DNA from 3 places in the Lactobacillus sp. A27 genome. Region 3 is predicted to be linked to each of the others. Evidence: a T-box and tRNA genes for the amino acid it is inferred to sense, from the RefSeq annotation. Region 3 holds a T-box; the other regions hold tRNA genes.
What was found. The T-box of region 3 lies ahead of leuS (leucine--tRNA ligase). A T-box ahead of a tRNA ligase gene usually reads a tRNA of that ligase, here a tRNA-Leu.
Positions count from the first base shown of each region.

Region 1: it encodes a tRNA-Leu, which carries the amino acid that the T-box ahead of leuS (leucine--tRNA ligase) is inferred to sense. The anticodon was not compared.
Region 2: it encodes a tRNA-Leu, which carries the amino acid that the T-box ahead of leuS (leucine--tRNA ligase) is inferred to sense. The anticodon was not compared.

Region 1 covers NZ_JAEHNT010000037.1:72,148-84,166, forward strand. The annotation lists gene gatC (Asp-tRNA(Asn)/Glu-tRNA(Gln) amidotransferase subunit GatC) at 1-58, opposite strand, end outside; gene JEM49_RS06185 (CamS family sex pheromone protein) at 70-1,218, opposite strand; gene ligA (NAD-dependent DNA ligase LigA) at 1,231-3,237, opposite strand; gene pcrA (DNA helicase PcrA) at 3,278-5,524, opposite strand; gene JEM49_RS06200 (glycoside hydrolase family 73 protein) at 5,611-6,258, opposite strand; tRNA gene JEM49_RS06205 (tRNA-Leu) at 6,343-6,430, opposite strand; gene JEM49_RS06210 (SprT family protein) at 6,496-6,966, opposite strand; gene JEM49_RS06215 (glycosyltransferase family 32 protein) at 6,954-7,652, opposite strand; gene JEM49_RS06220 (oligosaccharide flippase family protein) at 7,655-9,085, opposite strand; gene JEM49_RS06225 (CDP-glycerol glycerophosphotransferase family protein) at 9,090-10,244, opposite strand; gene JEM49_RS06230 (calcium-translocating P-type ATPase, PMCA-type) at 10,331-12,019, opposite strand, start outside.
Region 2 covers NZ_JAEHNT010000018.1:5,670-17,688, forward strand. The annotation lists partial or broken gene JEM49_RS03560 (mucin-binding protein) at 1-2,057, opposite strand, end outside; partial or broken gene JEM49_RS10785 (IS110 family transposase) at 2,285-2,449, shown strand; gene JEM49_RS03565 (L,D-transpeptidase) at 2,790-3,470, opposite strand; gene JEM49_RS03570 (NAD(P)H-hydrate dehydratase) at 3,602-4,450, opposite strand; gene JEM49_RS03575 (serine hydrolase) at 4,452-5,747, opposite strand; tRNA gene JEM49_RS03580 (tRNA-Leu) at 5,835-5,918, shown strand; gene JEM49_RS03585 (GH36 C-terminal domain-containing protein) at 5,956-6,336, opposite strand; gene JEM49_RS03590 (RNA-guided endonuclease InsQ/TnpB family protein) at 6,471-7,763, opposite strand; gene JEM49_RS03595 (IS607 family transposase) at 7,794-8,408, opposite strand; gene JEM49_RS03600 (PspC domain-containing protein) at 8,590-8,898, shown strand; partial or broken gene JEM49_RS03605 (phophatidylserine decarboxylase associated domain-containing protein) at 8,956-10,239, opposite strand; gene JEM49_RS03610 (bacteriocin immunity protein) at 10,373-10,630, opposite strand; gene yidA (sugar-phosphatase) at 10,683-11,498, opposite strand; gene JEM49_RS03620 (hypothetical protein) at 11,665-11,859, shown strand; partial or broken gene JEM49_RS03625 (DsbA family oxidoreductase) at 11,921-12,019, opposite strand, start outside.
Region 3 covers NZ_JAEHNT010000002.1:932-9,061, forward strand. The annotation lists gene JEM49_RS00320 (putative polysaccharide biosynthesis protein) at 1-934, opposite strand, end outside; gene leuS (leucine--tRNA ligase) at 1,028-3,442, opposite strand; T-box leader at 3,483-3,675, opposite strand; gene JEM49_RS00330 (phosphatase PAP2 family protein) at 3,732-4,394, shown strand; gene JEM49_RS00335 (polyprenyl synthetase family protein) at 4,531-5,511, shown strand; gene JEM49_RS00340 (MDR family MFS transporter) at 5,551-7,011, opposite strand; gene metK (methionine adenosyltransferase) at 7,030-8,130, opposite strand, start outside.

The sequences.
Region 1 (12,019 bases), on a different contig from region 3:
TAAACGCAAGTCGCGAAAGAGTCGCAACGTGTTTAATGGTATCTTTTGTGATTTCCACGCAAATACCTCCTATTCGCCACCATATACATGGACTTGATAATCACTGTCGCCGGTTTCCTTAGCAATTAATGCTTGCACATCATCAACCGATTCAATTTTAATTTCAATTGGAACATTATTAGACAGATATTTCTTTGCCGATGACAAAACTAAACGAGTAAAACTCTGAATTTGCTCATAACCATAAAATTGTGTGGTAATTGAAATATTTTCTTGAGCAAGCTTGCCATTATCATAACGCAAAGTTGCTGTTACTCCACTAATATTAGGGAAGTAATTCTGAATAGCTGCCTTAAAATCATTAAAGTGAGATGCATCATCACTATTAATTGCTTTTTCATTACCAGTTGTCGGTAAAACTTGCATTTTTTCCGACACGGATTTCCATTTAGTTATTTTACTACTATTAGCGGCCGCTGTCCCGTAAGCAAAGTAAGTTCCGCCAACTAATGAATCTTTTTCTGTCTTTGAGAACAATCCAATGGTAATTGGAATATTCTTCAAAGCCTTCTTCTTACGCAAACGAGCTACAATTTCATTAGCAATTTTTTCACCTTGAGCCTTTTGTTCAGCTCTTGAAATTTCAGTCTTAAATTCTGCACCATCACGCTTTTTTTGGTAATAGTCAACAGAATTCATTGCTAAACCTAAGCTCATTCCACCAAGTTGATACTTTGAACCTGAACCAGTTAAATAGTCTTGCTCTACAATTTCTTCCAAATAAATTGGATTACGAGTATCAGGACCATTTTTGCCATTATCAGCTGGATTCAAGCCCTTTGGATTGCTCTTAGACTTTCTAATCAGCCAATCTGTCACTGTTGAAGTATCTAAGTATTGTCCTTCTTGGAACACATATTGGTTAGGTGAAAATTGATTTTTAGAAATCTGGATTAAGCCACGCTCTAATTCACGCGTATCAACTGAATTATCATTATCAGTTGCGGTTAAACCAGCAATTGGACTAATTACATAGCGACCATTTTTCATTAAAACGGTGTAGCCATTTTTACCTGTATTGGTTGTTTGATAACTTTTCTTTTTAGCTGTTGAAGTAGTAGTGGCATTATTTGCTAAACTTGAATCTTTTAATTTACCACAACCACTCAGAGTGAGCATTGCCCCAGCTAAAGCTATAATCTGCAAATATTTTTTCACAATAATTGTCCTTTATTCAATTTGTGCGATTGCCTCTTCTTCAGTCAGAAGTGGTACTCCCAGTTGCTCAGCTTTATTATACTTAGATCCAGCATCTTTTCCATAAATTACGTAATCAGTTTTACGCGATACAGATCCTGTGACCTTAGCACCTAAAGCCTGCAATTTCTTGGTAAATTCACTTCTTGTATAATGCTCTAATTTACCTGTTAAAACAACGGTTTTATCTTTAAATGGATTATCTGGTGCTGCTTCTGGTTCATCTGCACCTAAGTAGTCCATATTAAGTCCGCTTTCTCTTAATTCTTCAATTAATTTTTGTGCTTCAGGTTGAGCAAAATATGTTGTCATTGATTCTGCAATCGTCATGCCTATTGTATCGATTGAAGCAATATCTTGCACCCCTAGTGACATAATCTTTGCTAGATTTTTAAACTTTTGCGCAATTAAGCGGGCTGCCTTAGCTCCAACATGGTCAATTCCTAAACCAGTAATCAATAATTCAACAGAATTATTTTTGGAATTATTAATTGCCGTTAACAAATTATTGATGGATTTTTCTTTAAAGTGATCAAGTTGGGCAAGATCTTCATTTGTTAAATGATAAAGATCAGCTACATTATGCACTAAGTCCTTAGCAATCAATTGCTTAACAATTTTAGGACCTAAACCTGCAATATTCATGGCAGGACGAGAAGCAAAGTGAGTAATGCCTTCTTCCACTTGAGCTGGACAAGATGGATTAATGCAACGCAAGGCTACTTCATCTTCTAAGTGGACTAATTTTTGCCCGCAGGACGGACAAGTAGTAGGAATTTCATAAGGCACAGAATCTGCTGGTCTCTTTGATAAAACCACTTCAGAAATCTCAGGGATAATATCGCCGGCTTTATGAAGCTTAACGGTATCACCAATCCGAACGCCTTTTTCATTCAAATAATCTGGATTGTGCAGTGAAGCTCTTGCAACGGTTGTACCTGCCAGTTGGACAGGATCCATGACTGCCGTTGGCGTTACAACACCGGTTCGGCCAACTGTCCAAACGATATCACGCACGATCGTTTCTTGCTCTTCTGGTGGGAACTTATAAGCAATCTCCCAGCGTGGCACCTTCACGGTATTTCCTAATTGCTGTTCAAGACTTAAATCATCAACTTTTAGAACAATTCCATCAATACCATATGTTAGACTATTACGCTTAGCCGTGTATTCGTCGATAAAATTAAACACTTCATCAAGGTTAGCTAATTTGCGACCTGTTTCATTAGTATGAAAACCTAATTCATGCATGCGTTCAATCGCTTGGTGCTGACTGGTAATCTCGCGCGGTGGATTAACCCATGTATAAATAAAAGTACTTAGTTGACGTTTCTTAGTAACCTTAGGATCAAGCTGACGAAGTGAGCCAGCAGCCGCATTACGTGGATTTGCAAAAACGATCAAGCCTTCTTCTTCACGCTCTTGGTTTAACTTGGCAAAAGCTTCTTTTCCCATATAACATTCGCCGCGAACCTCAGTAGTTAAAGGTTCTGGTAAAACTTGAGGAATATCCGCAATATAACGTGCATTAGCCGTTACATCTTCACCAACATAACCATTGCCTCGAGTCGATGCACGAACCAATTTACCGTCTTGATATTCAAGTGATAAAGATAAGCCATCGATCTTTAATTCGACATTATATTCCACGGGGTGACCAACCAGCTTTTGCATTCGTTGGTCAAATTCCTTAAGTTCTTCCTTAGAAAAAACATCCCCCATTGAAAGCATAGGAATTGGGTGGTTAACCTTTGTAAAATCACTATCGATTTCTCCACCTACACGCTGAGTGATTGAATCAGGCGTAACAATTTCAGGGAAAGCTTTTTCTAATTCAAGCAAACGGTTGTAATTTTGATCATAAACATTGTCTTCAACTTCAGGCGCATCTTTAGAGTAATACGCATCGGCCCATTCATCTAGCTGGGTTCTAAGAGAAGCTGCTTCTTTTTTAGCTTCATCAAGAGTAATCTTAGCCATTTTTACCTCCTGATTAAAAATCCTTTTATTTTTATCTTTATTATACCTTCTTAATAGGCGCAAAAGCTGCTAGAAGACGCTTAATTCCTTTATCTGGGAAGGCAATATCTAATTCCATATCTTCCCCTGTGCCATTGACTTTGGTTACAACACCGCGGCCCCAAGCTTTATGTTCAACTTGATCGCCAACACTCCAGCCTTTCTTTTCGGCACCTACAGCACCAGAAGCCTTTTTAGCAGTATAAACTTGGGCACGAGCTCGTTCAGCTTTACGCGCAAATGGTGCAGGTTGTGATTGAAAATTAGATTTAATAAAGCTACTTTGAAGTTGATTGCTTTCTTCTTTTTGCAAATCTTTAGGATCAATTTCATCCAAAAATCTTGAAGGTGGATTATTTTGCATACGACCGTACATCATCCGTGAATATGCATTAGTCAAATAAAGTTCCTTCTTAGCTCTAGTAATTCCTACATAAGCTAAACGGCGCTCTTCTTCAAGTTCATTATCATCCATCATTGCTCGCTGCAATGGGAACAACCCATCTTCCATGCCGACCAAGAAAACAACTGGGAATTCTAGACCTTTAGCAGCATGCAAAGTCATTAAAGCAACTTGATTATCATCTTCATCTAAATCATCCTGATCGCTCAATAATGAAACTTCTGCCAAGAAGTCACTCAACGGATTTGATTCATCTTCATCGGGCTCATAATGATCATCAAAACGCTTAGTAACTGATAAGAATTCATCCAAGTTCTCTAATCTAGTTTCAGCTTCAATAGTATTTTCTGCTCTTAAAGCATCAGTATATTCAAAGTCAGACAAGATCTTTTCAGTTAAACCAGTTACGCCATGCGTTTGTGCATAAGCTATTGCATCCCTCAATTTTGTGCCAAAATCGCTTAACTTTTTAGCAGCTCTGGTATTAATTGGACTTTCTGCCACATGATCCATGGCATCCAAGGCATTATAGTGATTTTCATCCGCAAATGCCAACAACTTATCCACAGTCGCTGCACCAATACCACGCTTAGGCACATTGATAATACGATTCATGCTCATTGTATCCGCAGGATTTGCGACCAACTTCAAGTAAGCCATAATGTCCTTAATTTCTTTACGGTCGTAGAATTTGTGACCTCCCACGATTTGATAAGGAATATTTGATTTAACAAAAGCTTCTTCGACTGTACGTGATTGGGCGTTAGTTCGATAAAGAATGGCAAAATCTTTGTAAGTGCGTTTTTTAGCTTCTACTTCTTCCTTAATTTTCGAAATAATGTAGTGGGATTCATCATCACCACTTTGAGCTTGATAATAAGTAACCTTGGCACCCTCGCCTTGATCAGTCCATAAATTCTTTGCCTTACGGTTCTGATTATTTTTAATCACTGAGTTTGCGGCTGATAAGATATGACCAGTTGAACGGTAATTCTGTTCTAGCTTAACAGTTCTAACTCCATCAGTTTTGTAATCTTGCTCAAAATTCATGATGTTTTCCATGTTAGCACCACGCCAGCCATAGATTGACTGATCAGCATCCCCAACTACACAAATATTTTTATATTGTGCAGCTAATGCATGACAGAGTTCATACTGAGCTTGGTTAGTATCCTGATATTCATCTACCAAAATGTAACGGAACTTATTTTGATAATAATGAAGAGTATCTGGATCTTTTTTAAATAAAACCAAAGTCTGCATAATCAAATCGTCAAAGTCCATAATTTGATCACGGCGCAGTCTTCTTTGATATTCTTCATATACCTTAGCTGCCATTTTATCAAAAGGTGAACTAGCACTTGCAGCAAAAGCCTTAGGATCAAGCAAGTCGTTCTTTCCATTAGAAATAGCAGACAAAATTCCACGTGGATCGTACATCTTAGGATTAATGTTCAAATCCTTTTCAATATGTTTTACCAAAGTCAATTGTTCTGCAGAATCCGCAATAGAAAAGTTATGACTATAGCCAATCTTATCAGCGTCTCTACGCAAAATTCGAACACAAAGGGCGTGGAAAGTCGACATCCAAATATTTTGAGCGGCTGGCCCTAGCAATTTTTGTTCACGCTCACGCATTTCATTAGCCGCCTTATTGGTGAAGGTAATGGCTAAAATATTCCATGGTGCAACTTGATTTTCTTCAACTAAGTAGGCTATTCGTCTAGTTAAAACAGAAGTTTTACCAGAACCTGCCCCAGCAACGACCAACAGTGGTCCTTCTGTAGTTTCAACCGCTTTTTTCTGTTGCGGATTCAAACCGGCTAAGATAGATTTTTCGCTCATTATTGTCCCCTTCACAAAAAATAAATTTACTAATGCAACTCGAATATTATACCAAAAAAAGCAGCATTCATTTTGCTGCTTTACTTTTACTTATCATATTTTTCCAAATCAAATTGTTCAATCAAATTAATCAATTTATCCGCATAATCAGGATCGGTAGCGTAGCCATCAGTAACCAAAGCCTTCGCCTGAGTCTTATAGTCTTTAGAAGCTAAGACATGCTTATATTGTTGATGATTCCAAGTCGTTCCATTTTGGAATAGACGCGCATGGGCTCTAATCGATGCCTCATATGAATCATAAATTTGAAAGCGTGCCTTAACAGTGATCCACTTGCCCTTAACATATTCCTTAGTTGTCATCACCGCAGAAGTATTAGGATTAGTTCCCTTCACTCCAAATAAATTATTATATTTTTGTGATAAATCGCTTTGCCCGTAATTACTTTCAAGACAAGCTTGGGCAACAGTAATACTTGGTAATAAATCGTATGATTTATCTACTTCACGGGCAATCGGCCCAATCTTTTTAATAAATGCTTTCTTTTGCCGTAATAATTTTGCGGCTTCTTGTTCACGCTGCAGTTGTGCTTGTCTAATTTGTTCAGATTGAATTGCATATCTTCTGTAGTAATGAAAACCTACATATGCCACTAACAAAATAAACAAAATGATAAACACACGTACAACGGTCTTTACGCTTTTAGGTATCCTTGACTTACGCTTTTTTGCCATAATACTTATTTCCTTTAATTCATTAAGTAAAGTATAACCTATTTTTGTGTAAAAAAAAGAAGTCGCTCACTGCGACTTCTTAACTGGTGCGGGCGAGAAGACTCGAACTTCCACGATCTAAAGCGATCACAAGATCCTTAGTCTTGCGCGTCTGCCATTCCGCCACGCCCGCGGCACATCAACTATAATAGACTAAATCTAAGAGATGTGCAAGGGAAAATTGAAAATAATTTAAATTTATTTATTAGAAACTTTAAAATTTTGCTCTAAACGCAGCTGCCTCTTGCATTTACCGCATCTATACCTTCTAGTATTAATTCGGCGCATACGCGGATAATGCAAGCCGCAATTTTCACAGACATAAATATAATTAAATTTTTTACGCCGACGCAAGCCTATATCGGGTGCATAGCGACTGCCACCTACTTTTTGGAGCAAAATTTTAAAATCACGATCGCGATGATGATAACCACGATGCAATAAATGCAAGTGATAGTGACACAATTCATGCTTAATAATGCCTACCAAATATTCATGATATTGTGGCGCTAAAAAATGCGCATTAATTTCAATATGATGATCATCAAGGTGGTAACGTCCACCTGTTGTCGTCATTCGGCGATTGATTTTTACCTGATGCAAAAATGGTCTATTAAAACATTGCAGAGAAATTTGCTCTATTAAATTTTGTAATTCTACCGAATCCATTTAGCATATCGCCCAGCCTGTTTTGGAGTATTGATATGACGTTTTAAATCCGTTACGATCTTATGCTTAAAAGAATGCTTGCCGTTCATCCAAGTCCCTGTAAAAAGATGGATAGACTTGGAATCTTTGGAAGGATTGCACAATACGCCGTCTGGATAAACATGAATGCCCTCTTTAAGCATTTGTTCTTTATTACCAATTTTTAGGCCATATTTATCTATCAAGATGTCAGTAACCGAAATGCTGTTGACTCCTGCCATTTGATTATGAGAATCGAATTCAAAACTGCGATCTTGATAATAATCTAAAATATCTTGCATGAAGGGATGCTTTTTCTCCGCACCAAAAATTGCGGCTGAGAGATAATCTTTGTTCTCAAAGCCAATAAAAGCCTGATCTTTTAACAAAGTAGTTAGATCATCAATTACGCGCACATCGGTATCCAAATAAATACCACCCTGCTCATAAATTGCCCGTGCACGAATATAGTCAGAAACAAAGGCCCATTTTTTAGCCTGATAGGCCTGCTCAATATATTTATTTTCATGCATGTCAAAATTATCTTCATTCCATTCAATGAATTGATAAGCAGGCAAATTTTTCTTCCAGGTCGCAATACATTCTTTAATTATTTTTGACTTAGGATTATGACCTACCCAAACATAATGAATTATTTTTGGTATCATTTTTAACCTCGTTTAAAGAAATTCTTGAGCAGTTTAACAATATCTTTGTTAAAGTCCAACTTAAACAGGAACATCAAGCCCAAATAAATTACGAGCATGATAATTGATTTAACTGCCATATTGAAAAATGCAGATGAAACAAAGTTAGGCATCAGCATCCCTGCAGCTAAGGTAATCAAAGCAATTGCAATATATTTAGGCACATCATGAAAGACATATGTAAATCGATAGCCATCGCGTACTACCCACAGTCTAAGTATTAACACAACAAATTCAGTAATTAAAATGGCGATCATTGCTCCCATCGCACCATATGGACGGTCTAGCACGTAACTTAAAACAATTTCTAAAATCGCTCCAATTACGACCGGAAAAGCATAATCACGGTCCCGACTATTAGCCAGAGCAAACTGATTAGCAAAAACCCCACCGGTTGGAATCATGATAATGGTTAAGGTAAACCAAAACATCAACGGTGTCATTGGAATATATTGATTTCCGAAAAAGAATGGCACGAATTGTTTAGTATTAGCCATAATGATTACTGCAAATAATGTCCCCAACATTACCGTGGCTTCTAGGGACTTCTTCATCACTACCTTTTGTGCTTCTTTTCCTTCACTGGCCATCTTCGGCATGATAACAAGCGAAATACTAGTGATTACGCCTAAGATCATGTTTGAGATTCTTTGCGAATTATCATAAAAAGAAACCTGGGTTGAACTTGAAAAAAGCCCCAAAATTGGTTTATCTAACGATGTATAAATTTGGGTCGCAATCTGCGGAATCATTAGCGTACCAATCGCAATTGCCGTCTTTTTGAACTTATAAAAATGAGCGACTGGCTTGCCTACATAACGGTGAATGTCAAACCAAAAGACAAAGGACCCAAGCATAGTCGAAACCGACATGATTAACAAATACTTCCACAAGTCTGCTGGTGATTTTACCCATAATAAGATCAATACAACGCTGACTAGTTTTACACAAGTATTTTTCAAAACAACTCGGCCGAAGTCGGCTAACCCTTGGAAGAACCATGAGATATCCACTTGTGCAGAAATCAAATATGGCACCATTAATAATAGATAAAACCAATATTGAATATGGAATACTGTAGTAATAAAAACAGTAAAAGCAATAGTAATAATCCCAGCAATCCCCTGGAAATACCATAATCCCCAAAATGCTTTAGTTAAATCTTCAGGTGTACCATACGTCCGTGTTTTTGAAATCGTCCGCATCCCCACATAAGAAACTGACAAAATACAAAAGATCATCAAAAATTGGACTGTGTTATTAACACTACTGTAGATTCCGTAAGTTTTTGGTCCTAATACCCTTGAAAGATAGGGTACTGTAATCAGCGGTACTAAAACGATAAAGATCTGATAAACCGCATTATATAAGATATTTAAAAATGTTTTACGCAATACCTTAACCTCGATATTCTTGAGTCATATATTCAAAGACATTTTGACAGTATGAATCACCCTTAGCCTCACTAGTTAAATGCAGCCAGTAAAGACGCCGATTGACAATTTGTTGATTATCAAGATGATCCAAATTATTGATTAATTCCGCTTCTGAATTAACGCAAATACCCGGTGTAATTTCATCATACGGACTAAGCAGAAGTCCACGCGTCTTTTTATATTGCTGTAAGAAGTTAGTGACAAAGACAATCGGTTTATTAAGATGCAGATAATCGAAATAAATCGATGAAAAATCGGTCATCAAGAAATCGGTATCGCCCAAGAGTTCATACAAATCATAATTGTGGTCAAATAAGTAATCATTGTTTAAAAAGGCAATGTTGGAATAATTACTCTTGAAGTTAGCGAATAAGCGCATTTCGTAGGGATGCAATTTCACAATTAAGTATTGGTGTCGCTTAGCTAATTCGGCGTTTAATTTTTCCCCATCGAAGTCTTCAAATGCAAAAAAGTTACCTTCTTTGATTTTATCCATAATCGTCTTATCTTCTAACTCATACCTAAACGTAGGCATGTAAATCCCGATCTGTGCTTCTGAATCAGTAGTGTTAAACAAATCTTTTAACAATTGCTCTTTGCTAATAACAGGCTTATCTAGTAGATCTAGACGAGGAAAGCCTAACTTATGGTACTTTTCAGTTTCGATCGCCATACAGGCGCTCATGAGTGTCTCATACAAATCTGAACTTGAAGCGACGATATCTGCATTCTTATGCCACAATTTTTCATTACGCTTATTATCACGATAGCGAGTATTGTTTGCCATGATCCCCATCCGCTTAAGTGGAACACCGTGCCAAAGCTGAACGTTAATTTGATGCTTGCGTACTTTAAATGGTTGGTGCGTTGTAATGACGTAACGCGCCGCACCGATCTTTTGCCAGGCTTCCCATTTCAAGTGAGATGATGGCCATGGTTCAATCAAGCTGACGTTATATTCGAGATGATTAAGCAATAGCCATTTATAAAAGGCATAGCCATTTGAACCTGACCGACCTGAGCCATTTAAGATAACGATATTATTATTTTCCATCGTCGTAAAATGCGCTCTAAATTTCATCAATGCTAAATATAGGCGGAATAAAAAACTTTTCATCTGATAACTTCCTCAAAATAATCTGATTTAAGCATACAAAAAAAGCCTGAGTTTACTCAAGCTTTTTTCGTTTATTTTGCTAAACTTTATCTTTTGCCGGCTCTTCTTTCAAAGAATTTAATGATTTCCACGATCAAAATCATGCAAAGTCCAGCTATTAATACGACTGCCCATTGTGCACCATTAAGTTCAGTGACATCAAAGAATCTAGTCATAAACGGCAACTCAACGGCTGACATCACTAAAGCAGAGATGATGATCGCACCATTGAACCATTTGTTAGAAAAGGTATGTCTTCTAAAAATAGATTGATGTAAGTACTTTGAATTAATTGCATGGAACAATTGAATCAAGCCTAAAGTCAAGAAAGCCATGGTTAAAGCATCCCCATGCTGCAAAGCTGGATTATCAATATGTGGACCAACATGCAGACCAAACTGGTAAGCACCTAACACTAGGATTCCTTCCAAAATACCTTGATAAATAATTGAGCTAGCTACACCGCCGCTAAAGAAGTTAGACTTTTTACCACGAGGCTTACGCTTCATGATGCCATCTTCAACTGGCTCCACACCTAAGGCGATGGCTGGCAAGGTATCAGTTACCAAGTTAATCCAAAGAAGCTGCACTGGAGCTAAGATATCCCAGCCTAGCATCGTCATCATAAAGACGGTTAACACTTCACCGACGTTACAACTCATTAAGTAAAGAATCGCCTTTTGAATATTGCTAAAGACTTTGCGTCCTTGCTTAACTGCTTCAACAATTGTCGCAAAGTTATCATCGGCTAAGACCATATCGGCAGCACCTTTAGACACTTCAGTACCGGTAATTCCCATACCGATCCCGATATCAGCTTGCTTTAAACTTGGAGCGTCGTTAACACCGTCACCAGTCATGGCAACGATCTTATCATTTGCCTGCCATGCCTTCACAATTCTTACTTTATGCTCTGGCGACACACGAGCATAAACGTTATAGTCACCAACATGCTTAGTAAAGTAATCATCGCTTAATTGATCAAGCTGTGCACCAGTCAAAACACGTTCGTCATGTCCTGGCTCTAAGATCCCCAATCTTTCCGCAATCGCTTGAGCCGTTACTTGGTGGTCACCAGTAATCATAACGGTTCTAATACCAGCGCTGTGAGCTTCGGCTACGGCAGCTTTTGCTTCAGGCCGTTCTGGATCAATCATGCCAACAAGTCCTGCAAAAATTAAATCCTGTTCCACGTTATCAGTACTTGGATCATCGTAAGTCTGATCAACTATCTTGTAAGCTAGGCCCAAGACACGCAAGGCTTTTTTAGCCATATCTTTGTTAGTTTGTAAAATATCTTGTTTTTGCTCTGCAGTAATTGGTGAAATTTCACCATTAATTTTGACCGAAGTTACGCGCTTAAGTAATTCATCAGGAGCACCCTTAACGGCAACAAAGAACTTATCGCCATACTTATTAACGGTACTCATTAACTTACGTTCTGAATCAAATGGTACTTCTTGCACTCTCTTGTGTTCTTCAAGCAAGTCATGAACATTAATGTTTTGATCAAAAGCATATTGAATCAAAGCCGTTTCGGTAGGATCACCTAGCAAGTCCCCACCATTTTCAATCTTTGTGTCATTGGCCAAGACCATTGATAATAAGGCCGGATTGTCCTCCTCGATTTCATCATTATCATCATGCAAACTGCCGCGATAAAAAATCTTTTCGACGGTCATCCGGTTTTGGGTCAAAGTACCAGTCTTATCTGAACAAATAATGTCAGTAGCACC
Region 2 (12,019 bases), on a different contig from region 3:
TTATCTGAAATATAGCCATAGGCTTCAAAAACATCCGGATCCTCATTTTGGGTCGTACTACCACTATTACTTTTCAGGATGTCTGAAAGATCCAAACCCATCTTGGTAGTTGCCCCTACTTCAACATAATTAGGCAAAATATCGGCCTTATAGATGGTGGTTCCCGTAGGTGCAGCAATAACTTGCCCAGCATCAACCGACGCTGTAATAAAGCGGTGCTTTTGCGTTGCCTTATCTACAACTTCAATAATATATTGGTAAGAAGTTAATCCTGGTCGCAAGGTGGCATTAATATCAGGAGTTTTGATACCAGTCACTGCCAAATTTTCATCAAAACCAACTTGAATATGGAGACTATTGGTAAAACTAATTGAAGTATCATTGGTAAAGCCAAAATAGTTCACAATGTTGGTTGCTTGCTTTTGAATAAGAGTGTTGCTTCCGTTATTGCCAACAATTTGAGTTGCTAAATCACCTTGTTTAGGCGTTACTTTAGGCCCAACTAGATTAACTGACCATGGCTGATCGATGGTTGCTGAAATAGTTGAAATGCCATCAACGGTTCTTACTTGTTGATCAATTTTAATATTGCCACCAGCTTTATAGATCTTATTCTCAAACGGCTCAACGGGCTGCATGAATTTTCCTACCAAGTGATACCCAGTAGCATTAGGAGTAGTGTCAGCATTTTGCGAACCTGCTCCAGCTGCCACTGTAATTACAATATCTGCTCCAGCTTTTTCTTGGGTAATTGTGGTTTTTCCATCAGGCACGCCACTTGCTCGTAAACTAGCATCAGGATCGATTAAGAAATCACCAGGTACGGGAATGGTAATCGTCGTTCCCATATTAACCGCACTATTAACTTTATTGGCGCAATAACTGGTATCGTTTTGTATTCCCGTGGGTTGGTTAATATTTAACTGAAAATCATAATTAGTATTGGTTTGTAGTTGCGTAACCTTATTGGGACTAGGCTTAGCTTGCTTAAATGTTGGGTGCATGGAATCCTTAATTATAGTAGTAAAGTATAAGGATTTATTTTTCACTTCAACTTTATCAGGATCCACGTAGCCCCATGTAATTTCTCGTTTAACTTCGCCAGCTGGATCAATCGCATTACTTGAAGTTGCTGCAGGTTTTCCAGCATAGTTGTTACCATCTGGAATTACTAGCTTAAAACCGGTTGTAGTAGTAAAGTCATTGCTTACTGTTAGTTTGTAATTACGATATTTTTGTCCATCAACTGTTTGATCATTCTTAGAAATAACCCCACGATTGACTATGATTGTATTATTAAAATTAGAATCATCAATCCCAAAAGTCGTTACTGGTACCGTAATACCATAAACTTCACCAGCTTGAAAAGTACCAGATAAGTTAATATTAATTGGGGCACCATCAGTACCATCGTTACCAACAGTATTACGGTCGATCGATAAGGTAATGCCATTATCATCAGTAACCGCCAAATCAGAATCAGTAGTGGCCAAAGTTGCGGGTGCTACAGCTAAATTGGTTGCTACGGCTAAATTGGTTGCTACTATACTATTTGTAGTAGACGTAGTTATTTGCTTTGCACTATCCGGTGTGTTCGTTTCAGTCAAAGCTTTATCACCAGTATTGGTAGGTGCAGTAGCTTTAGAATCTGTTGTTGATGTTGTTTTTTCAGTTACCGTATCAGTTGCATTCGTAGTAGATTTTACTTTGTCATTACTAGTAGTATCAGTTGCAGAAACTGATTGATCAACCTTGGCATCTTGAGTTTGGTTTTCATTATTCGTTTGTGTTTGAGAAGTCTGATCCGTTGAAGTTGAATCCTTAGGCTGCCCAACAATATTCAGTTTTGTATTTGTGGTTTGATCTCTTGTTATAGTATTATTATCAGTTGTTTGCGAGCTAGAAGTTTCAGCAAAAACAGTATGCCCACCAGCCATAAAAAAAGTTACTCCTAGCATTACCGAGGCAATACCAATTGATAACTTTCGAAAACCAAAAGTAGGCTTTTGATCCATTGTTTGCTTTAATCTTTCGACTCTATTACCCTTGGCTAGCATAATTTAGCGTATAGCTTTCATGATTAGCTTATCTTGGAAGCGATACTTTTCACTCCTTTCTCTAGTTAATTTTTTAAAGCAATATTCAATTGTGAAATTCTTATTTTTCTAGCTATTAATGATATCCCCTAACCTTAATTATACGCTGATTATTAACCAATGTTGCACTTCCCTGTAAGAAAATTTACCACAATTTAATGAAGTTTTGTAACTATGCATATAAAATTATTATCAGATTAAGAGATCCTGTTTTCGCCAAATACTACCAAAAGAATTATAATGAAGCATCATTTTCCTCACACAAACGAGCTTGCATTCTCTGTGCAAAAAAACTATCCAGGACTATTTTTACTTTGCTCAAAAATGGTCAAATCTATAAAACACCGAGGTAATCAATTGGTCTAAAACATTTTTGGAGGAGTAGAAATAATTTTTAAAAACCCTAAAACTAGGGCTTAGTTTCATGTACGCAAATTTTGGTTATAAAACAAACTAAATTAGAAATAAAATTAACTTTTACATTGACTTATCACCACATGACTCATAGATTAGATATTTATATTTTACAGGATAGGCAAACATATGTTTCTATTTTTAAAATAAAAAAGCTGACTGCTAGATCAGCTTGGTCCTATCCATCCCCGCATTAAAATACGGGGATTTCCGGGCATTTTTCATTAAATTCACTATGAAAAGAAGCGTTACTCACAACTTGAGTAGCGCTTCTTTGTTCTAATTATCCTTAATAACTACCTTAGTTCCATCTGGAATATGATTCATAATCCACTTAGAATCAGGTACACTTAAACGAATACAGCCGTGAGATCCTTGAGTTCTGCCCAATTTAGCTGCTTCTTTTAGGTTATAACTATAGTCCGCCTTTGTTGGCACAGAGTGGAATAAGTAAACATTATCCGGACTCCAACTGGTCCAATTGTTAGCTCCTTCACCTAAATTATAATTGAAGAAACTATCTCCACGACCGTTTTGAATCTTGTAAGTTCCAGTTGGCGTAAGGGATTTTCCCTTTTTGTAAATCCCTCCCGTAGATAACATTGTGTAAAGAACTTTGCCTTTTCTCAGCAAATAAGTCCGGTTACCTTTTAAAGATACTCGCAAGGTTAAATCTTGTTCATTTGGCTTAATCTTAGGATATTTTTTGATTTCACTTTTCTTTTTCCAAGCGCCTGCTTTACGTAAATCCTTAGGATCACGGTAAGGACGATACAAGGCACCATCATCTATCTTCTTAGCTTTTTTCTTAGGCTTAGTAGCTTTGGTTTTAGCCTTAGTTTGCGTGGTAGCTGCTTCTTGAGAAGCGTCAGACTTAGGTGCACAAGCCTTAGCTAAACCAATAATAGCTCCGAATGCGATTACAATACTAGCAACACCAATAACAATATTTTTCTTCATAAATATAGCAATCTTCTTTAATTAATAGTTTTAGTTTTATTGAAATATGCTATGCGTATTCATAGCATGATGTTAAAAAACATCCCTAATAATGGGGATGTCTTTTATGACTATATAAGATTTTAACATGTTTAGTCTAATTCGGAATATTTTTTCATTAATTTAGGCAATACTTTAGAAATTTTGGTTGGTCTAACTACATAATCATCTTTATTGATTAAATCACCAGCTAAAGAATGAATATAAACAGCTGCTAAAACTGTATCGACGCTTGGACCAAATTGTGCAACAAAACCGCCGATGATTCCAGCCAAAGTGTCACCCATGCCGCCAGTAGCCATGCCAGGATTACCGATTGGATTAACAAAGAATTGACCTGTACCATCATAAACATGTGTATGATTAGATTTTAAAACCAGCATTGCATTACTATCCGGAATTAACTGATTAAGAGCATCTACATTAGCACTATCTGTTTGAAATGGGATACGAATTTGACTTAATCTTTGCCATTCCATTTGATGTGGCGTCAAAATCAAGTGCCCAGCATTAGCAGGCAATAATGTTTTGTCTTCACTAATTAAATCTAATGCACTAGCATCCAAAACCACGGTTTGACTTTCTGAAGTACATCTTCTTAGAATTACCAAAATTTGTTTAGCTAAATCACTCATCCCAAGTCCAGGACCGCAGACAACTACGTCCACCTTTTTGATTAAATCCGCTAACTTGCTATCGCGCCAGTCAATAAACATCGCTTCTGGCAAACGAGCATGCAAAGCAGATAAATTCATAGGATGTGTTGCAGTAGCTACTAACCCAGCACCAGCATTTATAGCACCTTCAGTAGACATAATAATTGCGCCGCCATAGTTGTCACTACCGCCAATTAAAAGCACGCGACCATATTTTCCTTTGTAGCTGTCACTTGCCCTTTTTTTGATAACTTTCTTTAAAATGTCTTCAGTTATTTCCGTCATTTTATCTGCCCCCGAAAAGCATCCGCCAAATTCTTACAAAGAAATTAACCTTACCATTTGCGGCAAGTGCCTTAGCTTTTACATTCATTCCATTAGGATTTGATAATGAAATAATCTTTTCATTGCCAGACTTAAATTGATAATTGCCTACTACTTGACCTTTAGTAATTGGTGCCTCAACTGTTTGCTTGTTTAACTTAGCTACTAAGGTTTTACCATCAGCAGGATCCCAAATTGTTGTCTTTTCTTTAAGACCCAAATTAGTAGTGGCATTATCTCCATCAGTTACCTTGATGTTTTTAGCACCAGCCATTTGACTACTTGCGTTAAAAGTTACTGGACGATACTTAGTAAAGACATAGTTCATTAACTTCTTAGTTTGCATAAAACGTGCAGGGTCAGTACCATCCTTGTGACGCGCACCCATGACTACAGTAATTAAACGTGCACCTGCATGATTGATAGTACCAATAAAGCAAGCACCTGCGGCATCAGTAGTACCCGTCTTTAAACCATCGACTGGATAAGCTTTATCATATTGTGAAAGGCCCTTGAGCATCCAGTTAAAGTTAGCCATCTTAGTAGTATGACCTTGGTCTTTGAAGTCTAAATGAGCTAATTTAGTAGTTTCTAATACTTCAGGAAAATCTTTGATTAAGTTTTGACCTACAATTGCCATGTCCTTAGCTGACATAGAATTTTCAGCATTTTTACTTACACCAGGATATGCATCCTTGCCTACATTGCCATTTGGCAAACCACAAGCAGTGTAAATTTTGGCATCTTTAATACCCCACTTCTTCACTTGTGCACGCATTTGATCGATAAATGCCTTTTGTGAACCAGCGATAGTTTGTCCTAAAAGCATGGCAGCACCATTAGCTGATTCGATCAAAGTTGCTTGATAAAGTTGCTTAATAGTATAAGAATGTCCCATCTTAAGAGGTACATTTGAATACTCAGCATTATTAGCCACCTTCACAATAGAAGCGGTTGGCTTAACTTTTTGATCCCAAGATAGTTTTTGATTCTTAATTGCATTTAAAGTTAAGTAAACTGTCACAAGTTTAGTCATAGAAGCAATTGGCAAAGTCTTATCTGCATTTTTTGCATACAAAACCTGGCCACTGTTACTATCAATGGCGATTGCTGACTTGACATCTAATTTAACTTGATCCGTTTGATAATTAGCCACATCCGCCTTAACAGGTGCTGAAAATGTTGCACCACACGATACTAACGAAATAAGAGCAACGAGGCTAATAACAGCTCGTTTTATCTTTTTACTAAAAAACATGAAACCCGTCCTTTTGAATAATAAAGTATATTTATGCTTACATTTTACCAAATATTTGGTATTATTATTCATGTACATGAGAAAAATGCCCGCTTGGCGGAATTGGCAGACGCGCAGCGTTCAGGTCGCTGTTCAGGTGACTGAGTGAAGGTTCGAATCCTTTAGCGGGCATAAGTAAAGACCTAGCAGTATTTGCTAGGTCTTTTTGCTATTCTTTTTCTATTTCAAAGAGATACGACTGAAAATCACCAGTCACTTGGGCTGTATCACCATTAGAAGCATTGAATTTATATGGTTCACGCAAACCAAAATTAGTAAGTACTCTACCACTAACCTTATTTTTTTGATTAATGATATAGTCTGCATTTTGATCTAAATTTGAGAGGGAAAGATAACGATCAAGCGTATCATTTGGCTTAGCTAATTTACGGAAAAAGCCAATGATTTGTTTTTCATCTTGTTTTACGCTCCATGCATATTTATTTTGATCTTCTAAGGGCACTAATTGCTCAAAGTGGCCATTAACAAGTAGATCCCGTTTACTGCTATGAAAAATGTAAGCAAATGTATGACTATGTTCTATTTTCATACATTTTGGACTATTCGTGCTTTCCATTTCTCTTACCAACGTCTACGCTAGTATTCCGATATTTCAATTTAGAAGTAATCGCATTGACTAGCTCTTTTGGCATCTTTTCGGACGTAGCCTCGCCCGCAATTATCTTATAAGGCTCGATTTAACTCTGGATGCTTTACTAGCAGCGTTAGGTTGGCCATGGCATTTTCGTCGCGATCAACCTTTTTATTGTAATTAGGACAGCTAGGATTATAACAGACAAACTCGTTATGCTTGGTGCCATGCTTTTTATTGCCCTGCAGCGTGATCTTTTCATCGCCTTTTTTGACCAAGCCGCATGCTGCGCATCTTTGCGTTGATGGATATAGCTTGTTGGCAATAATCAGTTCTTTACCATACCATTCGCATTTATATGTTAAAAGCTTTCTAAACAAGCCAAACATGCTTCGATGCATGCCTTTTGAAGCCACATGGCTCATAAGCATGCCTTTGACTCCCAGATCTTCAATCGCTATTTGATCGTAATTGTTTACCAGTTCAGTAGTAAATTTATGCATTAAATCCGTTTGAATGTTTTGGGCACGCTGATAGGATGCCTGAAGCTTGATTCTCGTCTTCAAGTATTTCTTGCTTTGCGCACCTTTAATTCTACCGTTGACTGTTCGCTTCTTTGCCAGCTGCTTTTGATAATGCTTTATTTTGCTGTATGTTTTGGTCAAAGACTTAGGAATAATCAAAAGCTGACCATCTTCATAATTGAAATGGCCTACGTTTATATCTACGCCGGTCGCTTTGCCTGTTTTCTTTTTGACTTCGAACCTATCTTTGGGGATCTTATATGGAATTGCCACATAATACCTATCCCTTACTCGATAAAAAGACATTGTTCCTGTAGGATAATCAAAAGGCTTTTCTGACAATTTTATTGGTTGCCAATTTGCTTTCAACCCTTGAGGCTTTTCCAAAACCAGCTTGCCATTAACAATTCTAGCTTGGTCGCTCTTGAAGCCTTGCTTGGGAGCCCGCTTAGATTTAAATTTAGGCTTGCCCCAATCTTTTTGAGCTTTATTGAAAAAATTTTGCCAGGCTTTGCCCAAATCCTGTACGGCTAGCTGCAATAGATGGGCTGAATAGCTAAATTGCCAGTCTTCTTTTTCTGCCACTAGTTTATTCCTGATGGCTTTCCAATTAGGCGCAGGATAGCTGGCAAGCATTTCTTCTTGTTCGGCAGTAAATTTGCGTTGACTCTTGGCCTTTCGCAGTTCAGCTTTGATCTCTTTATCAAGCATCAGCTGCCTAATATCGTATTCGTCATTCCACAAAGCCAAGGCTTCATTCCAGCAGAATCTCCGATAATCGCAATTGCGATCAAAAACAGCCTTCATCTGTTTGTTGGGAAACAGCTCATAGGATTTGGTTTTTATATAGTATTCTGGCATTTTATCCACCTCCTTTTATAGATGCATCGCTTATTCTTTTAAATTAGGATCGTTCTTTATTTTGTTTTTATACCTTCTCAGTCCATAAAGACGGCATGAAAAAACATCAATAACGCTAATTAAGTCTTCCACTAGCTCCTTATCTGGCGAAGTATCCTCATTGTTTAAGACGATTATCTTACAGTCATGCCAAGCACAAAATTCTTGAAAGAACTTAAAGCCAAAACGGATAAAGCGATCTTCATAAGTAACGTAGATCTCTTTAATCTGATTTGCATCGATGTCTTTGATCAACTTAAGCCATTTAGGACGTTTATAGTTTAAGCCCGATCCAATATCTGAGATATATTCATCGGCGATAATGCCTCTAGCATTCAAGAATTGCCTTAAAAAAGCAACTTGATCTTTTAAATCGTCTTTTTGCCCATTGGAAGATACCCGCGCGTAAGCCACAATTTTGCGTTTATCAATGGGCTCGTTATGATCAAGGCCTAAATACTGATCAAGCTCTGATTGATAGTAAAATCGTCTGTTGTTAGCTGTTCGATGAGCTTTTAATTTTCCAGCTCGATCCCAGCTTTGAAGAGTGAACGGCGCTTTGCCAAGATAGGCAGCAGCTTCTTTTAAATACATAATTCTAGACATAAAAAAATCTCACCACCTTGTAGCGAGATTATAGCACACTTTATAACACTTAAGAAACACAATTACACATATATTTTTAAACTTGTTGAAACTCTTAAAATAGATCTGTAATTCTCTCTAGCACCGCCACTTGCTGTATAATTATACGTAAACAATAGCAAATAGAAATGAGGCTATTATTATGCAAAAAAGATTAACTAAATCACCTGATAAAATTTTAGCTGGTGTATTCGGTGGTATCGCTGACTACTTCGGCTTTGATCCAGCTTGGGTAAGAATTATCGGTGCAGCTGTAATTCTGTTCACTGGTATTTTCCCTGGCATCGCACTTTACATCATTGCCGCAATGGTAATGCCAGAACCTGGTGCATCATCACCTAAAGCTGAAAAACACGACACAGATTATCACACCGGTCGTCCTAACAGTATGGATGGTGATTTTACCAAAACAAATGATGAAAAAGAATCAGATTCTAAAGATAATGAATAACTAAAAAAGGCGAGGAAGTTGCTTAAAACAGTTTCCTCGCCTTTTTTAACATTAATTTTATTCTACACGTACAATGGCTTCACGTACTTTAATATTAGTCGTATCAAGACCTGGAGTTTGTCCATGCATATCAAAATCGAGCTTAACTTCTGGTCTAAATAGCAAAACGTGAGTTGACCCACCAAAGTGGAACATCCCTAACTGATCGCCTTTGTTAACATGTTGACCAATCCGCACGGTAATTTCATTGTTAGAAACATCACCCATGCCGACAGCAACAAAACACATCAAACCAATCTTAGGATTATCAGCCTGAATGAAGATCACTGCTCTAGTAGCAGTCGATGTCAAGAATGCCTGAGAATTATTTGCGGCAACCTTATCAGGACCATTTGGATTTTCAAATCCTTGTGCCAAAGCTTCACCATAATAAGTACCATCTAAATTATATGCTTTAACGATTTTACCACTAACTGGGCTGTTCCAGCGGTGATAACTAAGAGCACTTAAGAATGCCTGATACAATGTACCGCCTTCAAACTTTGATGTCCACGGATCATTGTGCAACAAATCAATCAATGAATATGGCTGTCCCTTAATCCAGAACTTAGCTTTAAGTGGTACATCATGCGCAATACGGAATGGGGCAGATTCACAGGCGTTAGCAATCACGTCATCGTCATCTGGGGATGCTACAGGTCTAATACCTGGCTTAAACTTACGAGTAAAGAAATCATCCCATGAAGTATAACCTAATTTTTGTTTAACATCTGTTGAACGCACAGCAAATAAGTCCACGAAATTATCTCCGCCTGCTTCTTTAGCCATTTCATTTAAAGCATACGGTGAAAGCCAGCCTTTATCTGAAGTATTCAGAACATAACTAGACTCTTCACTTTGTAAATACCGACCTCAGTAATCCAAAATATTTTTCATCTTCGCATTAACACGTGGATCGTTAAATAAAACATAACCGGCACGAGTTCCCATTGAATAATCAAGTACGGCATTAATTGGTGTACCAACCAAGCCAGTCGTATTAAATTCCGGAGCACGTTGAATTAGCCGATTAAGCACTAATAAAAGTTCGTGATAGTCTCGAACCTGCGGTGTTCCTGCAGGTGTATCAACATCTTTCTGAGGAATTTCATCAAACATCATCTGAAACAAATTCCAAATATAACGATTTGATTCAATCAATTCTTTTAAAGCTTGAACCGGTGGAAGCAAATTCTTATTTTCTTCGCTCTTTGCTTCTTCATAAACCTTTTTTACCCATTTATTTTCAAATTCTTGATCGCTGGGAAGCCATTTTCCAACGTTAAATTTATGTCTTGTCATAATAGGCCACTATTTCTACTAAAATAATACTCTGTTACTTTTAGTATAGCCTTTTTGTATTCGCTTACATTCAAATGACTCTAAAACCAAAAATACCCCATTAATGCAAAGCTACTGCACTATGGGGTATTTTTTAAATTCCAGATAATTTTTGCATTTCTTCATGCAAATCTAAAATACTGTCAGGTGTATCATCACCGTGGCTAATAATATATCCTGCTAAAGCCTTATCAAGTGCTAAAGCTACTTCTTGCATCGGCTTACCAGCAGCCCTTCTGCCATAAGCTGTCCGCACAATTTCCATCAATTCGGGATTTTTCTTTACTTCCTCATCATGATTAACAATATATTCAATTTTATCTCTAATAATTCTTTCTTCATCTTGAGCCATAAGCGAGACCTTCTTTCTAACTCTATTATAGAGCTATCCGTATCCGCTTACACTATAAAATATTTTTAATTGCTTGAGCAACTCCATCATGATCATTATCAGCAGTTACCACATCCGCAGTTTTTTTAACTAAATCAGTACCATTCCCCATTGCAACACCAGTTTCAGCGTACTCAATCATGCTCAGATCATTAGCTTCATCCCCAATTGCCATTACGTTATCTTGAGTCAATCCTAATTTTTCTGTCAATGCCTTTAAAGCTGTTCCCTTATTGACACCTTTACGATTAACTTCAAGATAAAATGGCGTACTTTTAACTACCATATATTCCTTAGCTAATTGGTCAAAATCAGCTTGATACTTGGCCATTGCTGCGCTCAAAACATCAGGATCATCGACATACATGCATTTATAAATCTTTTTATCAGCCATTTCTTCCTGGGTACGATATTTAATACCAATACTACACAATACAGATTCATGTACAGTATATTTACCAATATTACGATTAGCAGTATAAACGCAATCATCGCTACTAACATGAAAATGTAAATTAGTTTTTCTTGCTAATGCTTCAATTCTAATATAGTCATCATATGATAAAGTTTCTTCAATTAAACCGTGGCCAGTTGTAGTTTCAACCAAAGCACCCCCAAAGCTGATGATGTATTGATCATCTTGCTCATCAAGACCTAACGGTTCAAGATATTCACGTGCCCCAGCAAGTGGCCGGCCGGTGCAAATAACCACCTTTTTTCCTACAGCACTTGCTTGTTTAATGGTAGAAATTACACCTGGTGTCAATTTGCGCTCACTATTTAATAAGGTCCCATCTATGTCAATTGCAATTAATTTAATATCCTTCATATTTTCCTCGTGTATATTTCTATTAATTTTCAATTCATCGATCATAAATCTAACTTTAATTCTATCATTTATATTTTTTCAATCATTGAAAAAAATTTGCCAACTTTTTGCGTATTAAATTGATGCCATTATAATAAATGCTAAAGGAAAATAGAAGGACAAGATTATGGACTACGAGACAAGACTTTTAGAAGAAAAACAAGAAGGTAAAGAAGAAGCTACTATTAGTGGACTTAAAAAGCTAATTTCTGCTTTAAGAGACTTTGGTGGAACTAATCAGCAAATTTTACATCGATTAGAGGCTGATTACGGTGATCAATTCACTAAGAAGGAATTAGAAAACTTCATGAAACAAGCTTAACCGATTATTTGCCAAACAAAAAGTCGTTACTCACTACAGAGCAACGACTTTTATTATTAGCTTACTTTTCTTCTGCTTTAACTTTTTCTAATGCTTGCACAAATACTTCATATGGTTGTGCACCGCTGATTGCATATTTATTGTTGATTACAAAGAATGG
Region 3 (8,130 bases):
ACACGATAATCATGATCAACTTATTGGCATTAAGACCAAATAATGCATACCAATCTTCAATTGTATCTGAACTTGCATGAACCAGCCCTGCAATCATTGGGTGGAATGTATATTGGTCTACTAATGAGAATAAAGTTATTCCTGAATCGATAATAATAAATGGAATTGCCTGTTCAATAATTTCCGCAAATAGTTCGGTTGTGGAAACTTTTAACCGATTATTCGAATTAGCAACCAAATTATCTAATTGTTTTCGCCGTGAAAACAAGAACCAAACTAACAGGCCAATCCCAAATGCGGCACCAATTGCGGCAGCCAAGTTTGACTGGATAACGGCATGAACATAAGAGCCGTGCTGCACTTGCATGATCACAAATGCCGTTAAAAGCATCCAAACTACTCGAGCAAATTGCTCCACAAACTGTGACATCGCACTTGGCATCATGTCCGCATACCCTTGGAAGTACCCACGCATGATACTCAAGATCGGAATAAGCAAAATCGCATAAGACAAACTACGCATAACTGCAATTTGTCTTGGATCGCTTTGACTACCGTTAGATGCCAGTAGCGGTGAGGCAAAATACATGATCGCAGCAGAAATTACTCCTAAGAAGGCCATTAAAATTAACCCTTTATGGAATAATTTTCGCCCAATTCCATATTCATTTAAGGCATTATACTTAGCCACCTGTTTGGCAATCGCTCCCGGAATTCCAGCCGTCGAAATTAGAATAAATATCGTATAAATATTATAACTTCGCGCAGTTAAGGCATTGGCAATATTCCCATAGTCACCCATCCAGGCATACCAAGGAATAATATACAACGCACCTAAGATTCTAGAAGCAATCGACCCAAAGGTCATCCAGGCAGAGCCCTTTAAAAACGTGCTTTGTGTATCTTTGCTATCTAAATTATTTTCTTCTTCCATCAATTTTTCCTAATAAAAAGCATTAACTAATTAATTGTCACTCAATTTGCTTCATAAAGCTCAACTTCATAAAGCTTTTAGGAAAAACTTAACTTATTTAGCAACGATATTAACAATCTTGTTAGGTACAACGATAACCTTCTTAACGTCCTTACCTTCCAAGAATTTTTGTACGTGTGGTAAAGCCATAGCTTCTTTTTGAACAGCATCACGATCTGCATCCTTAGCTGCTTGGAACTTACCACGAAGCTTACCGTTAACTTGAACCATAATTTCCACAGTTGATTCAACTAACTTAGCTGGATCATAAGTTGGCCACTTAGCATAAGTAATTGATTCATCATGACCAAATACTTGCCAGATTTCTTCCATCATGTGTGGAGCAACTGGAGCCAAAAGCTTAACAAATCCTTCTGCGTATTCACGTGGAATACTCTTAGCTTTTTGCGCAGCATTGATGAAGACCATCATTTGAGAAATAGCGGTGTTGAAGTGAAGAGCGTCAAAGTCTTCAGTAACCTTCTTAACAGTTTCTGCATAAACCTTGTCGAGTTCACCATCGTTTTTATCCACAATTCTTTCTTGTGGAATTGCCTTAAGGTCAAGGTCGTTAACAAACAAACGCCATACACGATCTAAGAACTTCTTAGTTGATGCTGGACCATTGTCATCCCAGTCAATTGAAGCATCAAGTGGTCCCATGAACATTTCGTACATTCTAAGTGAATCTGCACCGTATTCATCGATCACTTCATCTGGGTTAACTACGTTACCCTTTGACTTAGACATCTTTTCGTGGTTCTTCAAGATTAAGCCTTGGTTGTACAAACGTTGGAATGGTTCCTTGGTTGGAACAACACCCAAGTCGTAAAGAACCTTGTGCCAGAATCTAGCGTAAAGAAGGTGACGAACTGCATGTTCTGCACCACCGATGTAAAGGTCAACTGGAAGCCATTGCTTCAATAAGTCGTAATCAGCTAATTCTTTATCATTGTGTGGATCAACATAACGTAAGTAGTACCAACTTGAACCAGCCCAGTTAGGCATAGTGTTGGTTTCACGCTTACCTTTTCGACCATTTTCATCAACTACGTTTACCCAGTCAGTTAAGTTAGCTAATGGACTTTCTGGAGTACCGGATGGCTTGATATCAGTTGCATGTGGTAAACGAAGTGGAAGTTGATCCTCTGGAACAAGTGAAGTAGTACCGTCTTCCCAGTGGATAACTGGAATTGGTTCACCCCAGTAACGTTGACGACTGAAGTCCCAGTCACGAAGCTTGTAGTTAACTTTCTTTTCACCGCAGTTGTGTTCTTCAAGCCAGTCAACCATCTTCTTCTTGGCATCCTTGATGTTCAAACCATTCAAGAATTCTGAGTTAATGTGTGGACCATCTTCAGTGAAGGCAGCCTTAGATAAGTTGCCACCTTCAAGTACTTGATTAATTGGCAAATCAAACTTTTTAGCAAAATCATAGTCACGATCATCGTGAGCTGGAACTGCCATTACGGCACCAGTACCGTAACTTGCTAAAACGTAGTCAGAAATCCAAATTGGAACTTCTTTGCCGTTAACTGGGTTAATTGCGTAAGCACCAGTAAATACACCGGTCTTATCCTTGTTTAAATCAGTTCTTTCAAGGTCTGACTTAGATTCAATCTTCTTGATGTAAGCATTAACTTCGTCTCTATGACCGTCAGTGGTAATTTCTTGCACCAACTTGTTTTCTGGAGCAAGAACAGTGTATGAACAACCAAACAAGGTATCAGGACGGGTAGTAAAGATATCAAAAGTCTTGTCACTGTCTTTAATCTTGAAAGTTACTTGTGCACCAACTGAACGACCAATCCAGTTACGTTGCATTTCCTTAACTGGTTCTGGCCAATCCAAATCGTCAAGGTCTTCCAAAAGACGATCTGCATAAGCGGTCATTTTAAGCATCCATTGACGCATATTACGACGGTATACTGGGTAACCACCACGTTCAGTTTTACCATCAATAACTTCTTCGTTAGCTACAACAGTACCAAGGTCTGGTGACCAGTTAACTGGAACTTCAGCTTCATAAGCAAGGCCCTTCTTATACATTTGTTCAAAGACCCATTGAGTCCACTTGTAGTAGTTAGGATCACTAGTAGTAATTTCACGATCCCAGTCGTATGAAAAGCCTAACTTGTTAAGTTGACGCTTAAAGTTGGCAATATTGTTTTTAGTAACAACTGCTGGATCTTCACCAGTCTTTAAAGCATATTGTTCTGTTGGAAGACCAAATGCATCCCAACCCATTGGGTGAAGCACATTATAGCCTTGTGCACGCTTCATACGTGAGACAATATCGGTTGCAGTATATCCTTCTGGATGACCTACGTGAAGTCCCTTACCAGATGGGAATGGGAACATGTCCAATGCATAATAATTTTTCTTCTTGGGATCTGTACCTGTCTTGAAGGTATCATGCTTTGCCCAATAATCTTGCCATTTCTTTTCGACAACTTTGTGATTATACATATTTTTCCTTTCTAACAAAAAAGTCCTATGATTCTATCAATCATAGGACGAAATAATCGCGGTACCACCTAAGTTCCACATCAAAAATGTGACCCTTAATCGCTCCTTAACGCGGATGGCAACGATAGGTTTCAATACCAGGACAAGTTCACAATTCCATTCTAAGACTTCACAGCAACCAGTCTCTCTCTGAAAAAATATCCTTGTTACTACTTCCTGACCTTTATTTTCTTATAGATAATGATTATAATTTACCACAAATGCTAAAAATTACAAGGGGAGACTTTTTTTGATTAATACAAAAAATCCACCAAGAGATACTCTGGTTCCAGGGATAATCTTTGTGGTCATCTACGCAGCGTGGGCGATGCTTGTTTCATCTGGTTCACCGTTTATCCACAATTTCGACAATGCAGTCATCAGCATTGTCTGCAATAATAATCCGACAAATGTCGCTTTTGCAAAAACTTTTACCAATTTAGGCAATACCAGCACGATTACGATAGAAACAATTATCTTATTTATTCTTTTAATTACGTTTAAACAATATGCTTATGCTTGGTTCACAGCAGGCGTCATGATCTGTGCCAACGGTTATAACTGGATTATCAAACACGCAGTTGAGCGCCAACGTCCAACCGTTCACCATTTAGTTTATGCCGATGGCTACAGTTTTCCATCAGGTCACTCAGTTGGTAGTGCCGCATTATTTGGAGTTTTAATTATCTTGACAATTTTATTAATTAAAAGCAAATTCTGGAAAACTCTATTAATTATCATTTGGGCGTTGTTCCCGATCTTGATCGGCTACACAAGAATATTCGTCCATGTGCATTATCCATCTGATGTCTTTGGAGGTTGGATTGAAGGAATTACCTTTGTTTTACTTGGTTATTCATTCTTATACCACTTTTACATTGAACCAAAAATGTTAGAAAAATCGCGAAAATAAACAAAAAGACTAGTGAATTTAATTTTCACTAGTTTTTTTGTTGGTTAGATTCACAATCTGCGTAATAATAAGTAATGTAACTATTTGAACAAATCAATTAAACGATAATAATTTTATTAGTTTAAGGAAACAATTTATGAAAAATTTTAAGCCTTGGAAAAAATATCCACTTATTGCTGATGAATTAGCTGAAGTCGATGCTTTGATTCAGCACACCATTCAAACTCCTCATAAGAGTTTACAGACTGCTTTATTAACAATGGCCGACAACGGTGGCAAATATCTGCGCCCCAGCCTTTTATTATTAGCAGCACATGTAGTCGGAAAAGTTAATCAACAAACTATTAATTTAGCTTCATCTATCGAAATTTTGCATATGGCAACTTTGATTCATGATGATATCATCGATGATTCTGATCTGCGTAGAGGCAATATCAGCATTCAAGCAGAGTTTGGCAAAGATGTCGCTGTGTACGCTGGTGATTTATTATTCACCAACTTTTTTGATTTAATGCTGGATACAACTGCAGAACACGAGTATCTGGTGCGCAACGCGCAAACTATGAGCCATATTTTAAATGGAGAACTCGGTCAAATGGCTGAACGCTTTAACTTAGAGCAGACCTTTACGGATTATCTAAACGATATCAAAGGTAAAACCGCCGCCCTCTTCCGTTTAGCAGCTGAAGAAGGTGCACATTTTGCGGGTGGGAATGCCGAAGAAAGTGAAGCTTTAGCCAATTTTGGAGAAAATCTAGGAATCGCATTTCAAATTGTAGATGATTTATTAGACTACACAGGCAGCGACAAACTCAATAAGCCTACTTTAGAAGATTTAGCTACCGGTGTTTATTCCTTGCCACTTTTGCTTGCACTTGATCAGCCCGAGTTAAGACAAAAGCTGTTGCCTATTTTAAATAAAAAACGCGAAATGTCCGTTTCAGATATGCAACTGATTCAAGAAATTCTCGTTAATAGTTCCGTTATTGAGAAAAGTAGGAAACTCGCTCAAGATTATGCCCAAAAAGCGGTTGACTGTTTAGCTATTTTTCCAAATAATAGTGCAACAACATTACTTAAGAAAATGCCGCAACAATTGTTGAAACGCAGCTTTTAAAACAAAAATCCAGACGCATTAAAGATGCATCTGGATTTTTTATTTGGTATTAATTTTTTGATCACGATATGTTCGGTTCAAAACGATGGAAACAATTATCACGATTAATGAAACAAAATATACGGCTTTTAATCCACCCAAAAGAACTTGACGCAACTGTGGAATCGTATTGGCTGCTAGCGTCTTGGCATTTTCCGCAGAAACGATTTTATTCATCATCCCTTGAGTCAATCCAGGGTGCTTAGCTAAACCATGAGCTACCGCCGTATTAAAGGCAATACCGTAGATTGAAATCATCATAGTTTGACCCAAATATTTCATCAAAGTATTAAATGAAGTTGCTACCCCAATGTCAGACTTAGATACTAGCACTTGAGAATGAACCTGAGATGCCGTTGTAATAACCCCAAATGCGGTACCGTTAAAGGCTGCGACAATACAGAATACCCAGAATGGTGTGTAAATTGGTACTAAAAGCAATACCAAATCTGTGATCACCAATACGCCTAACATATAATCATAAGTCCGCTTAATACCCCAGCGGCCAAGCATCCAGCCTAGAATAAACGAACCTACAATCCACATTAAAGAACTTGGTGTAACGGCAAAACCAGCAAGCGAGGCGTTAGTTCCGTTAATTCCCTGCATCCAAGTTGGAATATAGAATTCAAAGCCAATAACTACCCCACAGATAAGTAGAGTAATTAGATTGATTGCCAGGAACTCTCTATTTTTCAGCATTGATAACGGCATTATTGGGTCCTTAGCGCGCTTTTCTGCCTTAAAGAAGGCAATTACCGATACCACAATTAAAAGAGCTAAAATAGCCATTATTGCAATATTGGTGTTTTCGCCAAGATCCTGTAAGAAGAACATCAAAGCTAGCAGTAAAATTACCAACCAAGTTGTACCTTGCAAGTCCAACTTTGATTTGGCATTGTGCTTTGGTTCTTTTAAATAGAAAATAACCAGCAAAAAGGCGATAATTCCGATCGGAACATTAATATAAAAGACCCAGTGCCAAGACAGATGTTGAACAATAAAACCACCTAATAGTGGTGCAATTACTGAGGCTACTCCCCAAAAGCCAGAATTGAGTCCTAACAGTTTTGCCCGTTTTTGCAAAGTATATAAATCCGCAATCAGCGTAATAGCCACCGGTTGAACTGCTCCTGAACCTAATCCTTGAATTGCTCTAAATACAATTAATTCAATCATATTCTGAGCTAAGCCACACAATGACGATCCAATGACAAAGAGTGCAATCCCAAATAAAAAAACTGGCTTTCGCCCAATGCTATCTGCCAGTTTTCCATATAAAGGAGTTGACACAGCCGTCATCAAAAGAAAGATTGATACAACCCAATTCATAATTTCCAATCCATTCAGATCAGAAACTATGGTTGGCATCGCAGTAGAAACAATCGTTCCTTCAACACCAGACATAAAAGTAGTCATAAAAATCGCAAGCGTGACTAGTGACACGTTTGTTTTTTTCATTTTTACTCCCTCTTTTTATTATTTATTGTTTTTGATGTAATCAAGTAAATCTTGAGTTTTATCGGTCTTTTCCCACGGTAAATCGACATCTGTTCTGCCGAAGTGACCATATGCGGCAGTTTGTTCATAAATAGGACGACGCAAATCAAGCATCTTGATGATACCTGCTGGACGAAGATCAAAGACATGACGAACTGCTTCAGTCAAAAGATCATCATCCACCTTACCGGTACCAGCTGTATCAATCATAATTGATACTGGGTGAGCCACACCGATTGCGTAGGCTAATTGTACTTCACAGCGATATGCAAGACCAGCTGCCACGATATTTTTAGCAATATAGCGAGCTGCATAACTAGCACTACGGTCAACCTTTGTTGGGTCTTTACCTGAGAAGGCACCACCACCATGACGAGCATAACCACCATAAGTATCAACGATGATCTTACGTCCAGTTAAACCAGAGTCACCCTTTGGTCCACCAATAACGAAGCGTCCAGATGGGTTAATCAAGAACTTGGTCTTTTCATCCAAGTAGCGAGCTGGAATAACTTCTTTAATTACTAAATCGATCATTGCTCGACGAATTTCGTCATTAGATACTTCTGCATCAGTTTGAGTAGAAATAACTACAGTATCAACACGAAGTGGATTCTTGTTCTCATCGTATTCAACTGTAACTTGTGCCTTAGCATCTGGACGAAGCCATTCTAGAGTATGATCCTTTCTCAATGAGGCAACACGTCTCATTAAGCGATGAGCAAGTGAGATTGGCAAAGGCATTAATTCTGGTGTTTCCTTAATAGCAAAACCAAACATCAAACCTTGGTCACCCGCACCAATTTGATCCAATTCGTCTTGATCAGACTCATTTTCTCTAGTTTCAAGTGAATGATCTACACCACCCGCAATATCAGGTGATTGCTCATCAATATCCACCATGACGGCACAGTTATTGCCATCAAAACCTAATTCAGGACGATCATAACCAATTCTCAAGATGGTCTTACGTACTACGTCTTGAATATCAACATAAGCACTAGTTGAAATTTCTCCGAAGACAAAAACCATACCTGTAGTTACAATCGTTTCACATGCTACATGTGAATTAGGATCTTT